DNA from 4 places in the Cellulomonas sp. P4_A2 genome. Region 1 is predicted to be linked to each of the others. Evidence: riboswitches for the same ligand, from Rfam matches in the RefSeq annotation. Region 1 holds a riboswitch; each other region holds the start of a gene.
The links. A riboswitch is a leader RNA that binds a small molecule or an ion and turns the genes downstream of it on or off. The one in region 1 is predicted to bind S-adenosylmethionine.

Region 1 (3,669 bases):
ATCGCACCGTCGGAGGCGTTCAGGTGCGCGAGGAGCGGGTGGGCGCAGAAGCGGCCGTCACGGACGCCGATCCCGTGCTCGGCCGACAGGTAGGCGGCGACCAGGCCGGGGTTGTGGCCCGGGACGGTGAAGGTCAGGACGCCGACGGGCGGGGCAGAGTCGGGCCAGATGCGCGCGATCTCGACGCCGTCGATGGCGGACAGGCCCGCGACGAGCCGGGCACGCAGGGCGTCCTCGTGGGCGTGCAGCGCACCGGCCGGGAGGGCCGCGAGCTGGTCGCACGCCTCCGCGAGCGCGATGGCGCCGATGACGTTGGGCGAGCCGGCCTCGTGCCGGGCAGGTGCGGGCTGCCACACGGTGCGGTCCGTGCGCACGTCGCGCACCGCACCTCCCCCTGCGAGGTACGGCGCACCTGCGTCGAGCCAGTCGCGACGTCCGACCAGGGCGCCGGCCCCGAACGGTGCGTACGTCTTGTGGCCCGAGAACGCGATGTAGTCGGCGTCGGAGGCCGCGAGCGAGAACCCGCGGTGTGGCACCAGCTGGGCGCCGTCGACGGCGACGCGGGTGCCCTCGGCGTGCGCGAGGGCGATGACCTCGTCGAGCGGCAGCGACTCACCGGTGACGTTGGAGGCGCCGGTGACGGTCAGGAGCGCGTAGTGCCGGCGCGCGAGCTCGTCGCGAAGCCTGGACAGCGTCTCGGCGACCGTGCGGGCGATCGGCAGGATGGTGGTCGAGTGGCCGTGCCCGTCCGCGGAGTGCACCCAGGGCAGCAGGTTGGCGTGGTGCTCGATGTCCAGCACCAGCACCCGGGACCCGCTCGGGACGACTCGGGCCAGAAGGTTGAGCGAGTCGGTGGTGTTGCGGGTGATGATCGCGACGTCGTCGGGACGCGCGTCAACGAACCGCGCGATCGTCTGGCGCGACGACTCGTACAGGGCGGTGGACACCTGCGACAGGTACCCGGCGCCGCGGTGGACGGACGCGTACAGCGGCAGGACCTCCGTGACGCGCGCGGCGACGGCCTCGAGGGCGGGCGCGGACGCGGCGTAGTCGAGGTTGGCGTAGACGCGCTGCGTGCCGTCGACGAGGGGCACCGTGGTGTTGCCGCCGACGACGGGGAGCAGCTCGCTCACCGCGTCGACGTCCACACACGAGAGGCGCTCGGCAGTTGTGGTCATGATGGTCCTCCGACACAGAGGGGCACCGCCGTCGGTGGACCCCGCGCTTGCCGAGCCCCGGACGGAGCTCGGCCAGGTCGTCACCCGGGGCACCCCACCGCGGAGGAGGGTTGCCGGCCAGCGAGCCGGGGCTTGACGCTGGCGCTCATGACCTGAGAAGAGGGTCCCCGTCCCGCCGCGCACGTGTCAACGCACGATCGGATTCGTCTCGGATCGCGAGACTTCGATTCCACCAGTTGGATTCCGTCCGACGCCCGCACTAGCATCACCGGCACCATCCAGAGCGGCCGAGAGATCTGGCTCGACGACGCCGCAGCAACCCGCGTGCACGACAGTGCACGGACGAGGGTGCTACCGCCAGGACCGATGGAGGCTGTGCACGTGACAGAACGACTCAGGTACCGGCTGCTCAGCGGCACCGACGACATCGCCTTCTGCGAGCGCGTCTCGGAGGCCCTGGCCGACGGCTACGTGCTGCACGGCGGCCCGGCCGCGACCTACGACGGCGAGCGTGTGATCGTCGCGCAGGCCGTCATCCTTCCCAGCAACGCGACCCACGAGACGAGGCCCGTATGAGCTACGCCGGCGACCTGACCCCCCAGCAGGCCTGGGACCTCCTGACGTCCGACGGCGACGCGCTGCTGGTCGACGTGCGCACCGACGCCGAGTGGGCCTACGTCGGCATCCCCGACGCCGCGTCGATCGGCGGCCGCTCCGCGCTGGTCGAGTGGGTCTCGTACCCGTCGGGACGCCCGAACCCGCAGTTCCTCAAGCAGCTCGGCGAGCTCGGGCTCACTCCGGGCGACGGGCGGCCGATCGTGTTCCTGTGCCGCTCGGGCGTCCGCTCGGTGCACGCCGCGAACGCCGCGACGGCCGCGGGTCTCGGTCCGGCGTACAACGTCCTCGAGGGCTTCGAGGGCGACGTGGGTGCCGACGGGCACCGCGGGCACTCGGGCTGGCGCGCGGCCGGCCTGCCGTGGCGGCAGCGGTGAGCCCTCGGGTGCCGGGTCCCGGCGACTGGGACGAGAAGCGGGTCGAGCGCGGGACGCTGCGGCCGGACACCCTCGCCGTGCGCGGCGGGCTGGTGCGCTCGCAGTTCCAGGAGATGTCCGAGGCGCTCTTCCTGACGCAGGGCTACGTCTACGACGACGCCGCTCAGGCCGAGTCCGCGTTCGCGGGCGAGCACGACCGGTTCCTGTACTCGCGCTACAACAACCCGACGGTCTCGACGTTCGAGGAGCGGCTGCGGCTGCTCGAGGGCGCCGAGGCGGCGTTCGCCACCGCCAGCGGGATGTCCGCGGTGTTCACCGCGATCGCGGCTGTCGCCAAGTCGGGCTCGCGCGTCGTCGCGGCCCGGGCCCTGTTCGGGTCCACGGTCGTGCTCTTCGAGGAGGTCTTCGCCCAGTGGGGTGTGACCACCGACTACGTCGACGGGCACGACCTCGCGCAGTGGGAGGCGGCGCTCTCGACGCCGGCCGACGTCGTGTTCTTCGAGACGCCGTCCAACCCGATGCAGGACCTGGTCGACATCGCGGCGGTCACGACGCTCGCGCACGCCGCGGGCGCGATCGTGATCGTCGACAACGTCTTCGCGACGCCCGTCCTGTCGAAGCCGCTCGACTTCGGCGCCGACGTCATCGTCTACTCGGCGACCAAGCACATCGACGGCCAGGGCCGCGTGCTCGGTGGCGCGATCCTGGGGTCGGAGGAGTACATCCACGGACCCGTGCAGACGCTCATCCGGAACACCGGCCCGTCGCTGTCGGCGTTCAATGCGTGGGTCCTGCTCAAGGGCCTCGAGACCCTCTCGATCCGGGTCAAGCACCAGACGGCGTCGGCCCTGCGGCTGGCGACCTGGCTCGAGGAGCAGCCGGGCGTCTCGCTGGTCCGCTACCCGTACCTGCCCTCGCACCCGCAGCACGCGCTCGCGCTGCAGCAGCAGAGCGGCGGCGGGACGGTCGTGACCTTCAACCTCGCGGTGCCCGACGGCGCGTCGTCCGAGGTTGCCAAGAAGGCGACGTTCGGCGTGGTCGACGCGCTGCGGATCATCGACATCTCGAACAACCTGGGCGACGCGAAGTCGATCATCACGCACCCCGCCACCACGACGCACCGCAAGCTGGGCGCCGAGGGCCGGGCGGCCGTGGGGATCGGCGAGGCGACGCTCCGGCTGTCGATCGGCCTCGAGGACCCGGACGACCTGATCGACGACCTCACGCAGGCGCTGGACACGCTCGGTCGCTGACGACGTCCCGCGGGTGTCCGTGCGGCCGGTGAACACTGGCGGCATGGACACCCGGCGGCTCGTCGTCTCCCCGGCCCTGCGGCTCGGCGTCGGAGTCGTGGCCGGTCTCGTCGTCGCCGTGCTGGTCGCCTGGACGTCCGGGTTCGCCGCGTTCCTGTCCGGCTGGGCCGTCGCCGCGGCCGTCTTCGTCGTCTGGACCTGGCTCGCGTGCGCGCCGATGGGTCCCGACGAGACCGCGGCGCACGC
Region 2 (3,669 bases), on a different contig from region 1:
GGCGAGCGCCGGCGGTCGGGCGGCCGGGTCCGCGCCCGGGCCTGTCGCTGGAGCAGATCGCCGACGCGGGCATCGCGCTGGCCGACGCCGAGGGCCTGGACGCCGTCTCGATGTCGCGTCTGGCCGAGTCGCTCGGCTTCACGACGATGTCGCTCTACCGCTACGTCACGTCCAAGGACGAGGTGCTGAGCCTCATGTCCGACCGCGCCGCGGGCACGCCTCCCGTCACCGACGCCTCGCTGGGGGGCTGGCGCGAGCGGCTCGAGCTCATCCTCGCGATCCAGCAGCCGATCCTGCGCGCGCACCCGTGGCTGGCCCGCACGACCACGGTCCTGCACGCCATCGGCCCGGGGCGGCTCTCCTGGATGGAGGGCATGCTCGCGGCGCTCGAGGACACCCCGCTGACCGAGTCGCAGAAGGTCGGCGCCATCGGCGTGCTCTCCACGCATGCGCTCGACCAGCTGCGGGTGAGCGAGCAGCTGTCGGCGCAGGCACGCACCGCGGCGGTCGGCCCCACGGAGGGCGACGCACCCGACCTGGGCACGCTCATCGGCATCCTCGCGACGCCCGCCTCGCACCCCGCGCTGCTGCGCGCCGTCGACGCCGGCGGCTTCGTCTGGGACCCGCTCGACGAGGACACCCTCGACTTCGGCACGCAGCTGATCCTCGACGGCATCGAGCGGCTGATCGTCGTCGCGTCGAGCCGACCCCAGCCCTCGCTCGACCGAGCGGCTCCGCATCCGGCCGGTCCGGTGTCGGACGGAGGAGACAGACTCGGGGCATGACGCTCCCCGACCCACTTCCCGAGCCTCGGCCGGACTCGAACATCGGCCGCTGCTTCGGCGACGGCAACCCGCTCTACGAGAAGTACCACGACGAGGAGTGGGGCAAGCCGGTCCACGGCGAGAACGCGCTCTTCGAGCGGTTCGCGCTCGAGGGCTTCCAGTCCGGGCTCGCCTGGATCACGGTCCTGCGCAAGCGGCCCGCGTTCCGGGCGGCGTTCGCGGACTTCGACCCGGAGGTCGTGGCCGAGTTCGGCGACGACGACGTCGCGCGGCTGATGGCCGACGCGTCGATCGTGCGCAACCTCGCCAAGATCGAGGCCACCATCGCGAACGGCCGGGCGCTGCGCGCGCTGCACACGGACGGCGGCTCCCTCGACGCGGTCCTGTGGTCGCACGCCCCCGACCGCTCCGGCTGGACGCGTCCCGCCACGTGGACGGACGTCCCGGCCATCACCCCTGAGTCCAAGGCCCTCGCCAAGGAGCTCAAGTCGCTCGGTTTCCGGTTCGTCGGACCCACCACCGCGTACGCCGCCATGCAGGCCTGCGGGGTGGTGGACGACCACCTGGCCACGTGTCCGAGCGCCCAGGGTGCCTAGCCGAGGCTCCGGACCCCCCGCGCCCCTAGAGATGGACGCCTGACCAGGCAGAACGCACTGGTACGCCCGGGTGAAGCACTGGACGACGGGGTCCTGGGCGTGCTGTGGCGCCGGGTGAGATCGATACTCCTGCCGGGTGACGCTCCCGAACCCATCTCGGCAGGTGAGAACCAGCCGACTATCGTGCCGAGAATGGCAGACGTCTTCGAACCCGACGGGCGGCACGACGACGTGCGCGCCGCGGCCGATGCGTTGACGGGAACCCCGGCACCGGACGTGGACATCCTCGCCGCGGTGCAGGACGGGCTGCGGCTCGTCCCGGCCGGCTCGCCCACCTCGTGGTTCGACGTCCCGCAACAGCGCCGCGGGCGTGACGACAACACCCTCGGCGGACGCCGTGGGGTCTGATCGCTCCCCGGGACAGTCTCGTCTCACCCATCGAGCGTGGTTGCCCACCATGTGGTCGGCGGTCTACGATCGCGCCTACCATCCAGAGCGGCCGAGAGACCTGGCTCGACGACGCCGCAGCAACCCCCCTCTTGCGAGGGTGTGGGTGCTTCCGCCAGGGACGATGGAGTGAACCCAGATGTCCCCGAACGACCGTTGCCCCACCCCGCAGGCGTGCCCGTGAGCGCCGCGACGCTGGAACCTCGCACGCCCGGGCTGCACGTCGCCCCGGCCGCGCGCCCCCACGCCGCCAACGACCGGCCGACCATCTCCTTCGAGCTCTTCCCGCCGCGCAACCCCGACGCCGCGCCGCGCCTGTGGGCGACCATCCAGGCGCTCGAGTCGGTGCACCCGGACTTCGTCTCGGTCACCTACGGCGCCTCGGGCAAGACGCGCGTCACCACCCGGCAGCTGGTCCGCCGGCTGCTGCGGGAGACGACGCTCAACCCGATCGCCCACCTGACCTGCGTCGGCACCTCCCGCGAGGAGATCACGACGATCGTCGAGGAGTTCCTCGACGAGGGCGTCCGCTCTTTCCTGGCGCTGCGCGGCGACCCGCCCGTCGACCAGCAGGACTGGGTGGCCCACCCGGACGGCCTGCAGACCGCCGGCGAGCTGGTGGAGCTGCTGCGCCAGATCGAGGCGCAGCGCTGCGCGGACAGCCCGTCGCAGGCGGTGCGCGCGCGCGTCCGACCGCTGTCGGTCGCGGTCGCGGCCTTCCCGCGCGGCAACCACGCCACCGGCGGCACCCGCGCCCAGGACGTCGCCTCGCTGCTGGCCAAGCAGGAGGCGGGTGCCGACTTCGCCATCACGCAGGTGTTCTTCGACGCCGACGACTACCTCGGGATCGTCGCCGACGCGCGCGACGCCGGGGTCACCATCCCGATCATCCCGGGCATCATCCCGACCACCGATCCCGCCCGCCTGCACCGCGTGCAGGAGCTCACCGGGGTCCCGGTGCCTGAGAGACTGTTCGACCTGCTCGGCTCCGCCGACGACGAGCTCGACCGCCACCGCCGGGGCATCCGCGCGAGCGTCGACCTGGTCAACGGCGTCCTGGACGGCGGGGCTCCCGGCGTCCACCTCTACACGTTCAACCAGCACCATGCCGTACTTGACCTGCTCGAGGGTGCACACCTCGACGGCGGAGCTCGGACAGCTCCCGACCTGGCCAGCGGGCCGCAGGTCACGGCAACCGCCGACCCTCGAGGGACTGAAATACCATGACCAAGATCCAGTTTCCGGCACAGTTCCCCGCCGGCTCCGTGCTCGGCTACCCCCGGATCGGCCCGCGCCGTGAGCTGAAGAAGGCCATCGAGTCCTTCTGGGCGGGCAAGTCGTCCGCCGACGAGGTCGAGGCCGTCGCCGCCGACCTGCGCCGCCGGACCCGGACGCGTCTGGCTGAGCTCGGCCTGGCGACCGACGTGCCCGCGATCCCGAGCGCGTTCTCGTTCTACGACCACGTGCTCGACGCGACGGCCGTCGTGGGCGCCGTGCCCGCACGCTTCGCCGACCTGGTGGCCGCCGACGGCACGCTCGACCTGGCCGGCTACTCGACCGTGGCGCGCGGTCGCGGCGACGACCTGCCGCTCGAGATGACCAAGTGGTTCGACACCAACTACCACTACCTGGTCCCCGAGATCGGCCCCGAGACCACGTTCCGCTACGCGAGCGACCGCCCCGTGCGGGAGTTCAAGGAGGCCCTGGCCGAGGGCGTCCTGACGCGTCCGGTCATCGTCGGTCCCGTCACGTACCTCGCGCTGGCCAAGTCCACCGAGGGCGCGCCCGACGACTTCGCGCCGATCGACCGCCTCGAGGACCTGCTGCCCGTCTACGCGGCA
Region 3 (3,669 bases), on a different contig from region 1:
TGGCCGGCGCTCGCCGCGTCCCGCACGAGGGCGCGCGACGTCTCGTCGGCCCCGTCGAACGGGGAGGTCAGCGGGACGAACGACCCGCGTCGGCGCTCGGTGAGCGCGCGCAGCTCGTCGAGGAACGCGGTGGAGGGGGTACTCATCCGGCGGTCGGCTCCTCGGCGGGCAGGCCCGCGTCCTTCCAGGCACCGAAGCCGCCGTCGACGTGGACGACGTTGGTGAAGCCCTTGGCGCGCAGCTCCGCGGCCACCGGGCCGGACCCGCGCACCGAGCCGCAGACGACCACGATCGGCGTGTCCAGCGAGACGACGGGTGCGTGGTGCGTGGCCGCGGCGAGGTCGAACTCGTCGTCGATCGCGTACCGGTCGCCGACCGTGGCGCCGGGGATCGCGCCCGTGCGCGACCGGCCCGTCTCGCTGCGGACGTCGAGCAGGAACGCGCCCTCGGCGACGCGCTCGGCGGCCTCCTGCGGGGTGACCGCGGGCGCGAGCGCCGCGGCGTCCTCGAGGCTGAGGTGCTCGGCGGGGGCGCCCGGGCGGGCGGTGGTCTCGGTCATCGTGCTCTCCTTCGTCGTCGTGCCTGTGCTCATCGGAGCCGGAAACCCTGCGCCTCGAGCGCCGAGCGGAGCTGGTCGCGACCGTTGAGCGCCGCGGGGCCGGAGAGCCGGGCGAGCAGCCGGTCCGTCCAGGAGTGCGACAGCCCCTCGAGGGCGTAGAACTCGCCGATCCGCTCCTCGTAGCCGGCGACCGCGTCGGCGTGGTCCGCGTCGTCGTACACCTCGTGGTGCAGCACGGCCGACTGGGGCAGGCGCGGCTTCACGCGCGTGTTCTCGGACAGGTCGGGCCGCCCGACGACGAGCCCGAACGCGGCGAACACGTGGCGCGGCAGGTGGAGCAGTTCGGCCACCTCGGCCGGCCGGTTGCGCAGCGCGCCGATGTACACCGTCCCCAGCCCCAGCGACTCCGCGGCGAGCACCGCGTTCTGCGCGGCCAGCGCCGCGTCGACGAACCCGACGACGGCCGTCTCGAGGTAGTCCGCGCCCTCGGTCGGCGCGTCGTGGGCCGCGGCGATGGCGTGGGCGCGGCCGAGGTCGACGAGCCAGACGAGCAGCAGCGGCGCCTGCGTGATGTGCGCCTGGTTGCCCGCGAGCGCGGACAGGGCCGACCGGCGCTGGTCGTCGCGCACGGCCACGACGCTCCACAGCTGCAGGTTCGAGCTGGTCGCGGCGGACTGCGCGGCGGCGACTACGGCCGCGAGCTCGGCGTCCGAGACGTCGTCGGGCAGGTACCGCCGCACGGAGCGGTGCGCGAGCTGCAGCTCGATGACGTCGGAGGTGGCGACGTCGTCGGGTGCGACACCGCCGTAGCGGGCGTCGAGCGTGGACGGGAGGAGGGCGACGGACATGGTTCCCCTGGTGAGCGCGCTGTCGGAGTTCGCGGGGAGGGTGAGCCGCCCGGATGCCGAAGTCAACGAACCGTCGGCGACGTCTCACATCTCGGTCCTCGGGCAGTGCGTCCAGTCCGTGAGACGCAGCGGCGGATCGTTGACGACCCCGCGCCTCGTCCTTACCTTCGCGGCCGGTATCGAGTCCCGACGCAAAGCCCTGGTTGGTCGGGCAGCAACCCTTCACGTGACGGGGTGCTCCAGGTGACTACCCGGCACGGCGTTCCCGCCGTGCAAGCACAGACGACGGAACGAGGACCCCCGATGCGCGCCTTCCCCCGGGCCCCGCGATGAACCGCTACGTGCTCGCCCGCCTCGGGCAGGCGCTCCTCGTGCTCTGGGCCGCCTACACGGTGTCGTTCGTCGTGCTCTACGCGCTGCCGGGCGACCCGGTCTCGCTCATGTACGGCGGCGAGTCGTCGGACGTCACGCCCGAGCAGCTCGACGCGCTGCGCGCCCAGTACGGCCTCGACCAGCCGCTGCCGGTGCAGTACCTGACACAGCTTGGGGGCGTCCTGCGCGGGGACCTCGGCACGTCGGTGGTCCTGCACCGGCCGGTGACCGGCCTGATCGCCGAGGCGATCCCGCCGACCGCGGCCATCGCGGCGGCCGCGTTCGTGCTCGCTCTCCTGGTCGGCGGCGGGCTGGCCATCGTCGCGACCCTGGTGCGCAGCCGCGGCCTGTCCAACGCGCTGCTCGGCCTGCCCCCGCTCGGGGTCGCGATCCCGTCGTTCTGGTTCGGTCTGATGCTCGTCCAGTGGTTCTCGTTCCAGAACCCGATCTTCCCAGCGGTGGGCAACAAGGGGTTCTCCTCGATCGTCCTGCCGGCGGTGACGCTCGCGGTGCCCACGGCGGCGCTGATCGCGCAGATGCTCTCGCGCAGCCTCCAGCACAGCCTGCGCCAGCCGTACGTCGACACGGCCCGTGCCAAGGGCGCCGGCTCGGTGCGCGTCCACTTCCGGCACGCGTTGCGCAACGCCTCGCTCCCCGCGCTCACGGTGACCGGACTGGTCATCGGCGAGCTCCTGGCCGGGGCGGTCGTCACCGAGACCGTGTTCTCCCGTGCCGGGATCGGCCGGCTCACCGCGACGTCCGTCAGCGCGCAGGACATCCCCGTCGTGATGGGCGTCGTCCTGTTCGCCGCCGCCGTGTTCGTGCTGGTCAACCTCGCGGTCGACCTGCTCTACCCCCTGCTCGACCCGCGGATCGTGCGGCACTCGCGTCCACCGAAGGCCGCGGCCCCGGTCGCCGCGGCCGCGGTCCGTGAGCCCGCGACGGCGGGGGTGTGACATGACGGACCTTCTCGACGACCTCGCCACCACCGCCGCCGACCTCCCGGCCGACGCGCCGCTGGATCAGCCCGACGAGCAGACGCGCGGGCGGTTCGCCTGGGTCGGCGACCTGCTGCGCAGGCCCGGGCTCCTCCTCGCTCTCGTCTGGATCGGGTTCGTGCTCGTGGCGGCGTTCGTGCCGCAGGTGCTCGCGCCCGGCGACCCGCTCACCGGAGTGCCGGCCGACAAGCTGCAGGCCCCCTCGTCGGCGCACTGGTTCGGCACCGACCAGCTGGGTCGCGACCTGTACACGCGGGTGGTGCACGGCACGCAGCTGACGCTCGAGGCGGCGCTCGTGGCCGTCGGCGTCGGCCTGCTGGTCGGGGCCGTGGTCGGTCTGGTCGCCGGCTTCGTCGGTGGCGTGTTCGACGACGTCGTCATGCGCGTCGTCGACGTGCTGCTGTCCATCCCCGCGCTGCTGCTCTCGCTCGCGCTCATCACGGCGCTCGGCTTCGGGACGGTCAAGGTGGCGATCGCGGTCGGCCTGGCCAGCGTCGCGACGGTCTCACGCATCATGCGCTCCGAGGTCCTGCGTGTGCGCTCGTCGGTCTACGTCGAGGCCGCGCACGCCGGCGGCAGCCGCTGGTGGTCGGTCCTGTTCCAGCACGTGCTCCCCAACGCCTCGGGCCCCGTCGTCGTGCTCGCCGCCCTGCAGCTCGGCACGGCGATCCTCGCGGTGTCCGCACTCAGCTTCCTCGGGTACGGCGCTCCCCCGCCCGCGCCCGAGTGGGGTGCGCTGGTGTCCGGCGGTCGCGACTACCTGCGCACGTCCTGGTGGCTGACCACGCTGCCCGGCCTGACGATCGCGCTCAGCGTGCTGGCCGCGGGCCGCCTGTCGCGTGCCCTCGACCGGCACGACGGGGGTGGGGCATGACCTCCTCCGAGCGGCTTC
Region 4 (3,669 bases), on a different contig from region 1:
AGCGCCTGCCGGAGCTCGGGGTGCTCGCGGGTGAAGTCGGTCGCGGAGGCGATGGCCTGCTGGTCGAGCCGCAGGACGTCGTCCACCTGCGCCCGCACCACGTACGCGAGCACCGCGACCGGCACGGTGAACGCGACCCCGAACACGGCGGCACGCAGGAGCGCGCGTCGACGGAGGGGGCGAGGATGCATCCCCGGAGGTTAGGCGCGCGGGGCCGGACGCGCTCGTCGAGAGCTCACGGCACCAGGACGACCACCCCGCGCAGCCCGCCGGCCTCGACCGCGGCGTAGGCGTCGCCCGCCTTCTCGAACGGGTAGGTGTCCGCGACGCGCGGCGTCAGGACGCCCTCGACGGCCAGCGCCGCCACGTCCGCGAGTCCCGCGGAGCCGCTGACCACGTGGACGGTCTTGACGCGGATGCCGCGCTCGGGCGTGGGCGTCGCGGGCGCGGTGACGGCCACGAGCACGCCGCCGTCCCGGGCTGCGACGAGAGCCGGTGCGCCGAGCTCGGCGGTGTCCAGCACCCCGTCGGCGCCCAGCGTGCCGAGGTCGGTGCCCCGCAGCACGAGCCGGGCGCCGGTGCGCTCGACGAAGGCGCGGTCGGCCTCGCGCGCGACGGCCAGGACCTCGAGCCCGCGGTGCCGGGCGAGCTCGACGGCGAACCCGCCGACACCACCGGCGGCGCCGGTGACGGCCAGCGTCGCGCCCGCCGGCAGGCCGAGCAGGTCCAGTGCCTGTGCGGCGGTCAGAGCGTTGAGCGCCAGCGTCGACGCGTCCACCGCGCTCAGTGACGCGGGACGCGACGCGACCGACCCGCGCGGCAGCACGACGGACGACGCCTGGGCGCCGACGAAGGTGTCGAACCAGTCGGACAGGGCCAGCACCGGGTCGCCGGGGGCGAGGCCCGTGACGTCCGGGCCGACCGCGTCGACCACGCCGGCGAGCGCCCAGCCGAGCACGTAGCGGTCGGCCGGCGGCAGCGGGACGTGGCCGCGCGCGACGACCACGTCGACCGGGTGGACGGGTGCGGCCTCGACGTGGACCCGGACCTCGCCCGGACCGGGCTCCAGGACGGGCAGGTCGAGGATCGCGAAGTCGGCGGTGGGGCCGGGAACGGTGAGGGTGACGGTCGACATGAGGGCCTCCGGGGGGAGATCGGTTCGGGACGCGACCCATCCTGAGCACAGTGGTATCTTTTGGGAAGTAGGCACCTTCTGGTGCCTAAAGGGTCTGTCTGGTTCCCTGCTCGGAGGACATCGTGCTCGAGACGCTCCCCCTCGCGGCGTACGACTCGTTCGACGCCGACTGTCCGACCCGTGAGCTCCTCGACGAGCTGTCGGACAAGTGGGTCTGTCTGGTCATGACCGCGCTGGAGGTCGGCCCGCAGCGGCACTCGGAGCTGCGGCGGCGCCTCAACGGCGTGAGCCAGAAGATGCTCACCCAGACGCTGCGCGCCATGGAGCGCGACGGCATGATCACGCGGACCGTGACCGCGTCCGTGCCGGTCCGGGTCGACTACGAGCTCACTCCGCTGGGCGTCTCGCTGACCTCCGTGGTGCACGCCGTGAAGGTGTGGGCCGAGGCGAACATGGACGCGGTCGCGATCGCCCGTGAGGCGTACGACGCCCGCGTCTGATCTCACGATGTGACCAGCGGTTTGACGTCGTCGGGCCCCCGATCTAAATTCCCTACCAATAAGGTCAAGATTTCCAGCGCGAAGCTCCGGCTAGCTGGAAGGCAACCCTCCGCGCGGTGGGGTGCCCCGGATGAGGACCTGGTCGTGGTGGGCACTACGCCTCCACACGGCAACGACGCGAACCCCGGCAGTGCCGGGACGAGAGGAACGACCATGAACGCGTTCGGAGCACCCCGCTCCCCGAGCTGCGGCCACGCCATGCTCACGCGTTCCTGTTGTCGCTGAACCTTCAGCGCCCCGCTCCACCTCGCACGCCCCGCTGAACGGGGCGAGCCTCGCCGCACCTCTGACGTGCGCGCCCCACCTCTCGCACCACCTGAACGGATACCCCTGTGTCCTCCCATGCCCACCTCGGTGTCGACCTGTCCGACACCGGCGCCCGCGCCGCCGCCTGGCGCACCCACGGCTCCCAGGGTCAGCGTCTCTTCGACGCCGGCCGCCTCGAGGAGCTCGTCGCCGTCGCCCAGCGCGGTGCGCTCGACTTCGTCGTGTTCGACGACGACTTCGCCCTGCACCCCGGCGGCAGCACGACCCGCCTCGACGCGGCCATCGTCGCCTCCCGCCTCGCGGCGCGCACCGACGGCATCGGCCTCGTCGCCTCGGTCGGCACCTCGCACCTCGAACCGGCGCACATCTCGACGGCCATCGCGACGATCGACCAGGCCAGCGCCGGTCGCGCCGGGTGGCAGGTCGGCTGGACCACGCGTCTCGACGAGGTGCCGACGGCCGGCCCGCGGTCGTCCTCCCCGGACGTCGCGGCCCTCGCCGGCGCGGCCGAGGCGGCCGCCACAGTCGCCCGGCGCTGGGACAGCTGGGTGCCGACGACCTCGGCACGCCCGCGTTTCACGACGCACGACGGCGTGAACTTCGCCGCCGGCGTCCCGAAGGGCAGCACGCGTCCGCCGCAGGGCCGACCGCCGGTCGTCGTCCGTGCGACGACCCCCGACGAGATCGAGCTGGCCGGACGCGTCGCGGACGTCGTGCGCATCCGCGCCACCGACCGCGACGAGGCCGCGCGCACCCGGGCCCGGGTCCTGGGCGCGGTCGTCGCCGCCGGTCGTGACCCGCGCGACGTGCGCGTCCTGGTCGACGTCTACCTCATCGTCGGGCCGGACCGGGCCAGCGCGCAGGCCCGCCTCGACATGCTCTCCGACCTGGAGGGCGTCAGCTGGGACACCGGCTCGCTCGCGTTCGTCGGGACCTCCACGGGGTTCGCCGAGCTGGTCACCGACTGGCTCGACGCCGAGGCCGCCGACGGGTTCACCATCCGCCCGGCATCCGTGCAGACCGACCTGGTCGCGCTCGTCGACGGCGTCCTGCCGGTGCTGCGCGCGTCGGACGCCTTCCGTTCGTCGTACCCCGGCCGCACGTTCCGCGACACCCTCGGCCTGCCGAGCACCGTGCCGAGCACCGTCGCCCGATTCGCGGCGTCGGCATGACGACCACCGACCTCCGCGTCGTGCGCTCGTACGCGCTGAGCGACCCGGCCGTGCAGCCGATGCTCGACGAGCTCGCGGTCGAGTACCTCACGCGGTACAGCGAGTTCTTCGGGGTCGACGACCTGCGCGCGGAGCTCGAGCGGTACCCCGCCGAGCAGTTCGCGGCGCCCGACGGTGACCTGATCCTGATCCTGGAGGACGGGACCGCGGTGGCCGGCGGTGCGTTCCGGCTCCGGGCCGAGCCGGAGCTCGGTTCGGCGGAGCGGCTCAGCCGTCCGGATACGCGCGACGAGTCCGGTCTGCCGACGGTCCGCACCGCCGAGTACAAGCGGATCTGGACCAACTCGGCGCACCGCCGCCGCGGTCTGGCGCGCCAGGTGCTCGCCGAGCTCGAGCTCCGAGCGGTCGCGCTCGGGTACGAGCGCCTCTACCTCACCACCGGTCCCCGGCAGCCCGAGGCCGCCGCGCTCTACCTGGCGACCGGCTGGCACCCCCTGTTCGACACGACCGACGCCCCGACGGACGGCCCGCTCGC

Region 2: another riboswitch for S-adenosylmethionine. It lies ahead of AC1DUE_RS02355 (methylenetetrahydrofolate reductase); the one in region 1 lies ahead of AC1DUE_RS05380 (DUF1737 domain-containing protein).
Region 3: another riboswitch for S-adenosylmethionine. It lies ahead of AC1DUE_RS18800 (ABC transporter permease); the one in region 1 lies ahead of AC1DUE_RS05380 (DUF1737 domain-containing protein).
Region 4: another riboswitch for S-adenosylmethionine. It lies ahead of AC1DUE_RS18575 (LLM class flavin-dependent oxidoreductase); the one in region 1 lies ahead of AC1DUE_RS05380 (DUF1737 domain-containing protein).

The regions. Positions count from the first base shown of each region.
Region 1 is NZ_JBFUHG010000004.1:127,891-131,559, forward strand. Features, by position in the region: gene AC1DUE_RS05375 (aminotransferase class V-fold PLP-dependent enzyme) at 1-1,178, opposite strand, end outside; SAM riboswitch class IV at 1,217-1,331, opposite strand; SAM riboswitch class I at 1,450-1,551, shown strand; partial or broken gene AC1DUE_RS05380 (DUF1737 domain-containing protein) at 1,545-1,724, shown strand; gene AC1DUE_RS05385 (rhodanese-like domain-containing protein) at 1,751-2,170, shown strand; gene AC1DUE_RS05390 (O-succinylhomoserine sulfhydrylase) at 2,167-3,423, shown strand; gene AC1DUE_RS05395 (DUF1345 domain-containing protein) at 3,467-3,669, shown strand, end outside.
Region 2 is NZ_JBFUHG010000001.1:454,040-457,708, reverse strand. Features, by position in the region: gene AC1DUE_RS02370 (TetR/AcrR family transcriptional regulator) at 1-785, shown strand, start outside; gene AC1DUE_RS02365 (DNA-3-methyladenine glycosylase I) at 782-1,381, shown strand; gene AC1DUE_RS02360 (hypothetical protein) at 1,574-1,789, shown strand; SAM riboswitch class I at 1,865-1,959, shown strand; gene AC1DUE_RS02355 (methylenetetrahydrofolate reductase) at 2,003-3,055, shown strand; gene metE (5-methyltetrahydropteroyltriglutamate--homocysteine S-methyltransferase) at 3,052-3,669, shown strand, end outside.
Region 3 is NZ_JBFUHG010000025.1:34,379-38,047, reverse strand. Features, by position in the region: gene AC1DUE_RS18815 (M20 family metallopeptidase) at 1-146, opposite strand, end outside; gene AC1DUE_RS18810 (rhodanese-like domain-containing protein) at 143-559, opposite strand; gene AC1DUE_RS18805 (NADPH-dependent oxidoreductase) at 589-1,407, opposite strand; SAM riboswitch class IV at 1,583-1,692, shown strand; gene AC1DUE_RS18800 (ABC transporter permease) at 1,737-2,735, shown strand; gene AC1DUE_RS18795 (ABC transporter permease) at 2,737-3,651, shown strand; gene AC1DUE_RS18790 (dipeptide ABC transporter ATP-binding protein) at 3,648-3,669, shown strand, end outside.
Region 4 is NZ_JBFUHG010000024.1:27,283-30,951, forward strand. Features, by position in the region: gene AC1DUE_RS18560 (phosphatase PAP2 family protein) at 1-191, opposite strand, end outside; gene AC1DUE_RS18565 (NADP-dependent oxidoreductase) at 236-1,135, opposite strand; gene AC1DUE_RS18570 (winged helix-turn-helix transcriptional regulator) at 1,258-1,635, shown strand; SAM riboswitch class IV at 1,698-1,817, shown strand; gene AC1DUE_RS18575 (LLM class flavin-dependent oxidoreductase) at 2,028-3,134, shown strand; gene AC1DUE_RS18580 (GNAT family N-acetyltransferase) at 3,131-3,669, shown strand, end outside.